DNA from 2 places in the Nonomuraea sp. NPDC049480 genome. Region 2 is predicted to be linked to the other one. Evidence: riboswitches for the same ligand, from Rfam matches in the RefSeq annotation. Region 2 holds a riboswitch; the other holds the start of a gene.

Region 1 (4,806 bases), on a different contig from region 2:
ACTGCCGAGGCCACGGACTCACCGCGTGCCACGAACCACTCGGCACCCAGCCCCCGTACGAATTCCTCGTCCCCGGCCCCCGCCACGGCCACCACCCGGGCGCCCCGCAGCGCGGCCAGCTCCACCAGGTACCCTCCGACGGCCCCGGCCGCCCCCGTGACCAGCAGCGTCCGCCCCGGTCCCACTCCGGCCCTGTCCAGGGCCTGCCAGGCGGTCAGCGAGTTGAGCGGGATCGTCGCCGCCTCCACGGCCGGGACCCCGCGTGGTGCCCGCGCCACCGCCTCCGCGTCGAGCACCACGTACTCGGCCTGCGCCTTCGTGGGCACCTCCAGCCGCGCGGCGAGCCCGATCACCTCCTCGCCCACCCGGAAGACGGCCCCGTCGCCCACCTGGTCCACGGTCCCGGCCGCGTCGAAACCGAGCCCGTACGAGTCCAGTCGCCGCGCCACGCCGTAGTCGGCGAGCGTCCCCGCCGCCACGGCGAGATCGAAGGGGTTCACCGCGGCCGCGGCCACCCTGATCCGCACCTGCCGGGGTCCTGCCTGCGGCAGCGGCACCTCCACCAACTGGGGAGCGCCGGAGCCGCCGATGAGTGCACGCATGGTCGTCTTCGTCATGCCTGCGACCCTAGGAAGAGTTACTCTCTTCTGGAAAGAAGGCACCTGGAAGTGCGTAACAAACCGTAAGGAGCGAGCGGATGGCCACGAAGACGGCGGCGGAGCGGCGCGAGGTGGCCAGGCAGGCGTTCGACGCGTACTTCTCCCAGTGTCCCTCCAGAAAGCTGCTCGACCGCCTCAGCGACAAGTGGGTCACGCTGGTGCTCACCGCGCTGGAGCGGGGGCCGTGCCGCTACAGCGATCTGGCCAGGCGCATCGCGGGCGTCAGCCAGAAGATGCTCACCCAGACCCTGCGTGGCCTGGAGCGGGACGGCCTGGTCACCCGTACGCTCACGCCCTCGGTGCCGGTACGGGTGGACTACGAGCTCACCCCGCTGGGAGAGAGCCTGATGCCGCTGGTGGCCGCGATCAAGAGCTGGGCCGAGGCGCACATCGAGGATGTGGAGCAAGCCAGGGAGCGCTACGACGCCGTCAGCGCCTGAGCCGCGACGGCAGCCCGGCCGTGCCCGCCTGATCGCCAGGAGGCCGCGGAAGTAGCCGCGAAACTCCCTTCCGGCCCGGCCGGTTTCCGATACGAGTTCGTCTGTAAGCATCGGGTCAAGGCCGTGCGCAAGAATTTCACTCCAGCCGCGAAAGCGTTCCTGATCCTTCGGAGGCACTCCGAGTATTTCGGTGATGACCATGATCGGCAGCGGATAGGCGAATGCTGAAACCAGGTCCGCCTCATCCGGCGGCGCGCCGATCAGTTCGGCGGTTATCTCTTCGATGCGGGGGCGTGGCCGTTCGAGCACGCGCGGTGTGAACGACTTGCTCACCAGGGCACGCAGCCTGGTGTGGTCGGGCGGGTCCGTCCGCAGGAACGACTCGACCGGCTGACCTGCGTCTCTTCTGGCCAGCGGGTCGGATCCATGCCCGAAGCGGGGGTCGGGGAGCATCGCTCCGCAATGCTCATGGGTGGTGACAACAAGCAATCCGGCACAGGTACGGAAGACCGTGCTCCGCGCGCTCATTTCGCGATAGCACGCGTACGGTTCACGCGGGAAATCCGAATCGTAGGGATCGAAGCCGAGAACGTCGACCGGGCCCATCGACGGCGGGTACGATGCGCCGGGCTGATCAATGAGATCGCTCATCACGCGCCACGGGTCCCGTCACCATATGGCGAGTACGTCACATATAAGGGATCATGTCAATAGCGTTCGTCAAGGGAGGCGATTATCACGCTTGACGACCTTTCCTGGATGCGTTTACCGTCTGCGAGACGAGCGGCTTCGGCCCGTTGTGCGGTCCGATTTCTGCTGTTGGGGGGGAGGGCTCCCGATGGATGTGCTCACTGAAGGCGTTGAGCTGAGCCATGCGGATCTGGCGTTACTGGCGGAGCTTGCCAAAGGGGTTACGGTCGATCGAGTGGGTAGACGTCTGGATATCAGCGGACGGACGGTACGCCGGCGGTTACGGGGCATCTGCGACCGCATAGGCGTGGCCACGGCCATCGAGGCCGTGGCCTGGGCAGCTCGCCGCCAGCTGATCTGACGATCAGTCGGCGATGCGCACCGCGCCGGCGTACGGCCGCCTTTCGATCGACGCGACGCGCACGACATCACCCGTCCGGGGGGCGTGCACCATCATGCCTCCGCCCAGGTAGATGCCGACGTGGTGCAGATCGCTGTAGAAGAACACGAGGTCGCCGGGGCGCAGCTCGGACTTGGAGATGTGCCGTCCTGCGGTCCACTGGTTGCCGGTGTAGTGCGGCAGCGAGATGCCCACCCGCTGGAAGGCCGCCATCACCAGGCCTGAGCAGTCGTAGGAACTGGGGCCCTCGGCGCCCCAGACGTACGGCTTGAGCTGCTGCGTGAGCGCCCACCTCGCGGCCTGGGCCGCCTTGCCGTTGCCGGGGATCGGCAGGTTGATCCGCACAGCGCGGCTGCCGGACTGGCCGGCCTCGCCCATGGCGCGCCTGAACAGATTGCTCTCCGCTTTGCTCACCAGTTTGGTGATCTTGTCCCGCTTGGTGTCGAGCTCGTCGACGATCTTCTGCAGCTCCTCCATGCGCGTCTGGGCGCCCGCCTTCGCGCGGGTGGCGGCGTCCATGGCCTTGGCGAGCTGGTTGAACTCCTCGCCCTGCTCCACCTCCAGCGCATACGTGGTGGCGGCCTGGTCGAGGAACTTCTCCGGATCCCCTGAGGAGGTGAACGCCAGCGCCCTGCTCAGGCCGCCGGTCATGTACGCGTTCTGGGCGAGCAGGACGGCCTTGGCGCGCTTGGCGGCGAGATCGGCCTCGCTGTCCGCCAGCGTCTTCTGGGCGGCGTCGGCGGCCTTCTGCGCGGTCTTGTACTTCTCCCGCTGGCCGTTGTACTGCTCCGTCAGCGTCTCGATCTCGACATGCAGCTTCTCGACCTGCTCGGAGAGATCCTTGAGCGAGGGCTTCGGGTCGGCGGACGCCGGACCCATGGGGATTGCGAACAGGAGCGCGGCCACTGTGACGCCTGCCACACCTAGGCGGCGCCAGGCTCGTTCCGGAGGGCGGGCGTTCGTGCCCGCCGACTTCTCCCCACGGTTCTTGCGCTTCACCAACCGAGCTCCTCTCATTGCCGCCTACCGGGTTAGCTGACGGGTTCGGGCCGGAGCAGCCCTACCGAAGAACTCGGATTCACCCCAATGGTGGCGTTCGGAGGGTCGCCACCGGCGGGTCCCCGGCTCCCCTTACGGGAATTGGGCGTGTCGCCCGCGCGCTACACGCGGGGAACGTTGTCGCTGGACACTAATGCACTCCGGGTTCGTGCTCAACCAGAACTGCTCGATCTGTAGAGGTTTCACAACTGAAGGGTCACGGGGTGATCTCGTGATCTATCGTGCAGAACAGACTTTATGTCCTCTTTGTCCTCGGTTCTGCCGTGGGCCCAGGAGAGACCGAGCCCAGGCCTGGGTTGACCGTGACATGTCACAGGATGGGGCCAGACGTGGGAGTTAGGGCCGAGCCGTAATGACATCTGTACTCTGGAGAGCCATGGAGCAGGTGGCCGAACTGACAGTGCCCGAGACCGCGGTCGTGGTCCGGCGTGCCCGCACGCCCGACGTACGCATGGTCCGGCGCCTGGTCGACACCTACGCGGGCGCGGGTCCCCGCCTCCTGGAGAAGACCACGGTGACGCTGTACGAGGACGTACAGGAGTTCTGGGTCGCCGAGTTGGACGGGCGGGTCGTCGGCTGCGGCGCGCTCCACGTCCTGTGGGAGGACCTCGCCGAGGTCCGCACGGTGGCCGTCGACCCCGAGTGCCGAGGCAGAGGCGTCGGCCATCGGATCGTCTCGGCGCTCATACAGCAGGCGAAGGATTTGGGGCTGCAGCGTGTATTCTGTCTGACTTTTGAGGTCGACTTCTTCGCCAGGCACGGCTTCCGCCCGATCCAGGGCACGCCGGTCTCACCCGAGGTCTACGCCGAACTGCTGGCCTCGTACGACGAGGGTGTCGCGGAGTTCCTCGACCTGGAACACGTGAAGCCGAACACCCTGGGCAACACCCGCATGCTGCTCCACCTGACATCGGGTGACGCGGACCTTGACTAGATGGAAAGGTGATTGTTGATACCTATGTCGATACGTTGGGCAGCACAGGGCATGTGTCCTGACACGTGCCACATGCGCACTCGAAGCGAGGTGACACGGTGAGCACCGGACAGCCGCCGTATCCACAGGACGAATCCGGCGAGAATTCTGCGCCCGGCAATCCCCACTACGGGCAGCAGAACACGGGCCGCCACCCTGGCGAGCCCGATCCCGACGCGACTGTGGTCGGCTACCGGGCGGACGACCCCTACGGTCAGCAGCCCCAGTACGGTCAGCAGGGCTATGGGCAGCAGCAACAGCAGTACTCCCAGCCCCAGCACGGCCAGCAGCAGGGCTACGGCCAGCAGGCTCAGTCCCAACCCGACTACGGCCAGCAGCACGGCTATGGCCAGCAGCAGGGTTACGGTCAGCAGGCGCAGTCCCAACCGGACTACGGCCAGCAGCAACCGGGCTACGGTCAGCAGGCACAGTCCCAACCGGACTACGGCCAGCAGCACGGCTATGGGCAGCAATATGGTTCGCAGCCGCAGCAGGGCTATGGGCAGCAGCCCCAGTCCCAGCCCGGCTACGGCCAGCAGCCCGCCTCCGGGCAGTACGGCGCTCAGCAGGAGGGCTACGGTCAGC
Region 2 (4,806 bases):
GGAACCAGTACGTGCCCGGGTCGGGAGTGGTGAACTCGTAGACGTATGTGGCTCCGGACGCGACGGGCTGCTGAGTGACGCCCGGGACGCCGTCGGCGTCGTTGCGGAGCGCCAGTCCGTGCCAGTGGATGCTGGTGTCTTTGGGCAGGGTGTTGGACAGGCGGGCGCGGATCACCTCGCCGGCCTTCACCTGGATCGCCCTGCCGGGGATACGGCCGTCGTAGGCCCAGGTTCGTGTGGTCAGGCCGCCGAGATCCACCTCGCTCTCGGCGGCCACGAGGGTGAAGTCGCGTACCGCGCCGGGACGGCGGGCCTGTTCGGCGGCGCGGACCTGGTCGCTGGCCGGGCCGATGAAGGCGGGGGAGGAGGTGGGGGTGCGGTTCTGGTCGCAGGCGGTGAGGGCGGCCCCGCCCAGGAGACCGAGACCGCCCCGGAACAGGACGCGCCGAGTGATCTGCTGCATGGTTGATGCCTCGCTGACGTTTGCGCTGACGGACGGGCGGAGACCGGACGAGGCTGGGCATGACGGCTCCAGCGGTCCGGGCCGGAACGCCTACGTCCGCAGCACGACCGTGCGCGTCAGGATGAGTGACAGAGGAGGCGGGCCGCGAAGCCGCCGTGATACGCGCCATCCGGGATGCGATCGCAGCCAGGCGCCGGCCAGGCCTGCGATGCGCGGACCCAGCGGTGCCAGGATGAGGAGAGCGGCCAGGATCGCCAGGCAGACGGACGCCGGGTCGGGAGCCCCGCTCGGCGCATCGCCGGATCCGGAGTCCGGCACGGGGGAGTGCGCACCCTCCGCATGGAGCATGCCGGTGGCGGACGGCTGAGGCGCGTCGGGGCCGACGAGGTGGCCGAGCGTGTGCATCGCGGCCACCCCCAGCATGAGGAGGACGAGGAGCAGCAGACGCGGCAGCATGCCCGCCGGCCGTCCCGCCTCCGTTGACCTCATGGTCAGAGCATACGGGATGGCTCCTATGATGCGTCGTAGGAACGCCTTACGGCGGCAGGCCGTTCGTGACCAGGTCGACGACGGCGTCCCTGGCGCGCTCAGGCGGCCACTCGTGGCCGGCGCGCAGGTGGACATAGCCCCAGCCGGCGGTTTTGCACAGCACTGTGGCGGTGACGGTGGGAGGAACTTCGCGGAGCGAGCCATCGAGCACGCCGTCGCGGAGCAACCGCTCGAAGGGCGCCGCGAAGGTGTCGACCAGCTCACTCGTCTGATCTACTATATGCTATAGGAGTTTGGATGGGATGGCCTCGTGGGGCGATTTTCGCCGCGCAGGGCTCCTGGACCGGGAGACCGTCGACGGCGTGCACCTGTACTGGCCGGCCATCAGCCAGGCGGAACTAAGGGACCTGCTCATGTCCCACGTGCTGAGTACCGGTCGAAATCGCGTCGGATACGCGTTGACGTGCGTGAAGCGCATCGCACCGACCGGGTTCTTCATGCGGGTTCAGCCGTTCCGGGCAGAGGACTTTCCCGGGGAGCGGGTGAGTGAGTTCGTCAGGCGTTCTGGTTGTCCTTCCTGACCATGCCCATGTGGTGCTGCCGTGCTCTTGTCGTCCCAGGAGCTGACTGGTTTACGGAGCGGCCTGCCGGCCTCGCTGCAGGCGCGGGCCGAGCAGCGCGTCGCCAGGTGCCCGTGATGCATTGCGGGGCAGAAGTGGAGCGGTGAAGGTCGGAAAGGGCACGCGGGCGGCTGTCCCAACCTCCACCGTCGGGTGATGGCCGCTGCCATCTCCGTCTGCTCGGTCAGACAGCAGGGCGGCCCAGCTTGCGCAGTTGGTCGGGGGTCAGTGCGGAGACGTTCTGGTCGACGGGGGAGTCGGTGTACTGGTGGATGGTCCAGGACTTCCAGTCGGCGGGTGGGGTGAGCTCGCCCTTGGGCTTGCTGTAGTGGGCGACCCACAGCGGGTATTCGGCCAGGCCCTTGCCATAGGCGTTGGCGAAGTTCCAGCCGCTGTAGAGCATCGGGGTGATTCCGGTCTTGGTCTTCACGTGCGACAGCCATGCCTTGGCCCAGGCGTTGACCTCGGCGACGGACTTACCGTTGCTGGTTTCCAGGTCCAGGACGAGCAGGTCGCCGGGTTTGGCGGGCTGGGAGTTCACCATGGACAGGAAGTACTCGGCCTCGCCGATGGGGTCGTTGCCGGGGTGGCCGTAGTGGTAGGCGCCGCGCACGATTCCCTTCTTGTCCATCTCACGCCAGTGTCTGGCGAACGAGGCGTCGCGGAAGCTCGTGCCTTCGGTGGCCTTGATGATGCCGAACTCGGCCGGGCTGGCGTTCCAGTCAAAGTCGGACTCGTACCTGGAGACGTCCACGCCGTACGTGAGTGATGCGGTTTCCGGGTGAGCCTCGTGTACCGAGCTGTGCTCGATGGACGAGGCGAGCGCCGTGCCGGTCACGCCCGTGATGGCGGTGGTTCCGGCGAGGATCGCACCGCCGATGACGAGGCTGAAGCGCTTGCTGGGGAGATCGAGCTGGTTCTTGAGGGTATGGGCGATTGCGGCAAGCCGGGGCTTGGGCATGAGGGCATTGACTCCTTGCTTCCATGCCGCCTACCGGGTTAGCTGACGGGTTCGGGCGTGGAAGTGCCCTACGGGCGCAGCCTGGGCTGGCGTCCGATTCACCCCGAAAAGAGGATGGGTCCCCGGCTCCGCGAGGCGCGGATTCGGCGGCCGGGCGTTGCCCTGAGGATCTCCAGGACGAACGCACGGTCCGGTCAACGAAGCGGCAATGATGTGACGAGAAGCTCGCCTGGACATGTGCCGCGATTACGCAAAAGGTACATATATCCCAAAGATGACACAAGAGGGGCAAATCGGATATCGGTGTGTCGGCCTGCCAGGAGGCCTGAAATGCCGTGCTGGCAGCGGGTTTGGGATTGGGTAAAGTTTTGGCCGGCCGTCGCTTCCACCCGCGGCTCACCATTGCGTACGAGAAGGCGAATCGGCCCCGTCTTTCGATTGCGCGGCCGCCGGCACTGCATGATGAGTGTCCGAAGATGCTTCCCGTGTTCTGCGTGCCCCCGTGCAGGATCCGAACCTGCGCACCCGGCTCCGCAGGCCGGTGTGGAAGGTGCGGTTGCCGACTGGGAGTGCGCCGAACCGCCATGGTGCGGACTCATCGGTCGCGTTCGGAGGGGAGGCCGAAGGCGGCGAACAGGCCGGTGTCGTGGAAGGCTGTGATCTCCGTGATCAGCCCCGCCTCGATGCGGAGCACGCCGACCGCGAACGCGCGGAAGGTCGTGTCTCCGGGCGCCCGGACGTAGGCCGCCGCCGCGGGCTGCCGGTTGGCGCCGACGGGCACCATGCGGAAGGATCCGACGTACCAGGGAGCGTCGGCGTCCCAGCTCGCCTCCAGCGACGCCATGACCGCCGCCCGCCCGCGGAACCACATCGGGAACGGCGGCATCGTCGCCCGCACGTCGGCGGCCAGCAGCGTGGCCACGGCGGCGAGGTCGGCCCGCTCCATCGCGTCCATGTACCGCCGCAGCACCGCCCGCTCCTCCGGCGACGGCTCGGCCGCCGGCGCCCAGTCCATGCGGTGCTCGGGCAGGTGCTCGCGCATCGTCGCCCGTGCCCGCTGCAGCGCGCTGTTCACGCCGGCCACGCTGCCCTCCAGCAGCGTCGCGACCTCCTTGGCCGGCCAGCCGGCCACGTCACGCAGGATCAGCACCGCGCGCTGCCGGGGCGGCAGGTGCTGGATCGCGGCCAGGAACGCCAGCTCCAGCGTCTCCCTGGAGACCGCCACGGCATCCGGCCCGGAATCGCCGGGCGCGGCCGGCTCCCACATCCGGTCGGGGAACGGCTGCAGCCAGGGGACGTCGGTGCGCGGCGGCAGGTCCACGCTGGGATCGGACGGGGGCGCCAGGTGGTGCGGCAGGACGCGCCGCGCCCGGCCGTCGAGGGCGTCGAGGCAGGCGTTCGTCGCGATCCGGTACAGCCACGCCCGGAGCGACGATCGGCCCTCGAAGCTTCGCAGCCCCTTCCACGCCCGCAGGAACGTCTCCTGCACCAGGTCCTCGGCCTCCTCGACCGAGCCCAGCATGCGGTAGCAGTGCACCATCAGCTCGCCCCGATGCCGCTCGGCCAGCCGAGCTCCGCGTAGAAAGCGTCGCGGGCCCGCCCGAACGCCTCCCGGTCCAGCACGGCGCCCTTGTGGGGGCCTTCGGCGACCGGCTCCTCGTGCATCCGCGCGGGCAACTCGTCGCGCCCGGCGCCCATGCCCTCGCGTTCGGCGTACGCGCGCATCTCGTCGAGCCGCCGCTGCCCGGCGCCGAGGAGATCCTCCAGGGTGAAGTCCCGGCCCAGCACGGCGGTGACCAGCGCGGTCAGGCGGTCGATGGTCAGCGGCCTGGTGGGGGAGGAGGCGAACACGCACAGGTTGAGCGCGTCCAGCCCGCTCCACAGCCGCAGCAGCCGGGCGCTCCGCCGCCCCCGCTCGGCGTCGACCTGCCCGGCCGGGGCGGGCTCGGCCCCGATCCGCCGCGCCTCGGGGAAGCTGTAGACCAGCCCGGCGACGGGATCGAAGTCGAGATCGTGCTCGAGGGCGTCGTAGCGGGGGCCGTTGGGGGCGACGGCGTACCCGAGCCCGATCCCCGGCTGGATGCGCGGGTCGAAGCAGGGCAGCTCGGCGCCCTTGACGGTCATCGCGTACCGCGCGGCCTCGGGCCCGAGCCGCCCGGCCGCCCGAGCCGCCCCCTCGGCCAGCAGAGCGCCGAGCTCCTCCGCGCGAGCCGCGACGTCCCTGATCAGCCCGGGCAGCGCCGCGGCGTCCCCGAACGCGGGCCCGCCGGGCA

Evidence for each region. Region 2 has a riboswitch for cyclic di-AMP ahead of ACIBX3_RS26505 (glycoside hydrolase family 25 protein). Riboswitches for the same ligand answer to the same signal wherever they lie in the genome.
Region 1: linked by a shared signal. The riboswitch ahead of ACIBX3_RS28035 (NlpC/P60 family protein) and the one ahead of ACIBX3_RS26505 (glycoside hydrolase family 25 protein) in region 2 are both predicted to bind cyclic di-AMP.

Annotation. Positions count from the first base shown of each region.
Region 1 covers NZ_JBITMD010000010.1:104,981-109,786, forward strand. Annotated here, with positions in the region: gene ACIBX3_RS28020 (NADP-dependent oxidoreductase) at 1-617, opposite strand, end outside; gene ACIBX3_RS28025 (winged helix-turn-helix transcriptional regulator) at 698-1,099, shown strand; gene ACIBX3_RS28030 (LuxR C-terminal-related transcriptional regulator) at 1,938-2,150, shown strand; gene ACIBX3_RS28035 (NlpC/P60 family protein) at 2,154-3,188, opposite strand; cyclic di-AMP (ydaO/yuaA leader) riboswitch at 3,195-3,346, opposite strand; gene ACIBX3_RS28040 (amino-acid N-acetyltransferase) at 3,625-4,182, shown strand; gene ACIBX3_RS28045 (RDD family protein) at 4,281-4,806, shown strand, end outside.
Region 2 covers NZ_JBITMD010000009.1:202,605-207,410, reverse strand. Annotated here, with positions in the region: gene ACIBX3_RS26515 (multicopper oxidase family protein) at 1-463, opposite strand, end outside; gene ACIBX3_RS26510 (hypothetical protein) at 554-952, opposite strand; gene ACIBX3_RS26505 (glycoside hydrolase family 25 protein) at 1,757-2,533, opposite strand; cyclic di-AMP (ydaO/yuaA leader) riboswitch at 2,546-2,692, opposite strand; gene ACIBX3_RS26500 (RNA polymerase subunit sigma-70) at 3,129-4,073, opposite strand; gene ACIBX3_RS26495 (aldehyde ferredoxin oxidoreductase C-terminal domain-containing protein) at 4,073-4,806, opposite strand, start outside.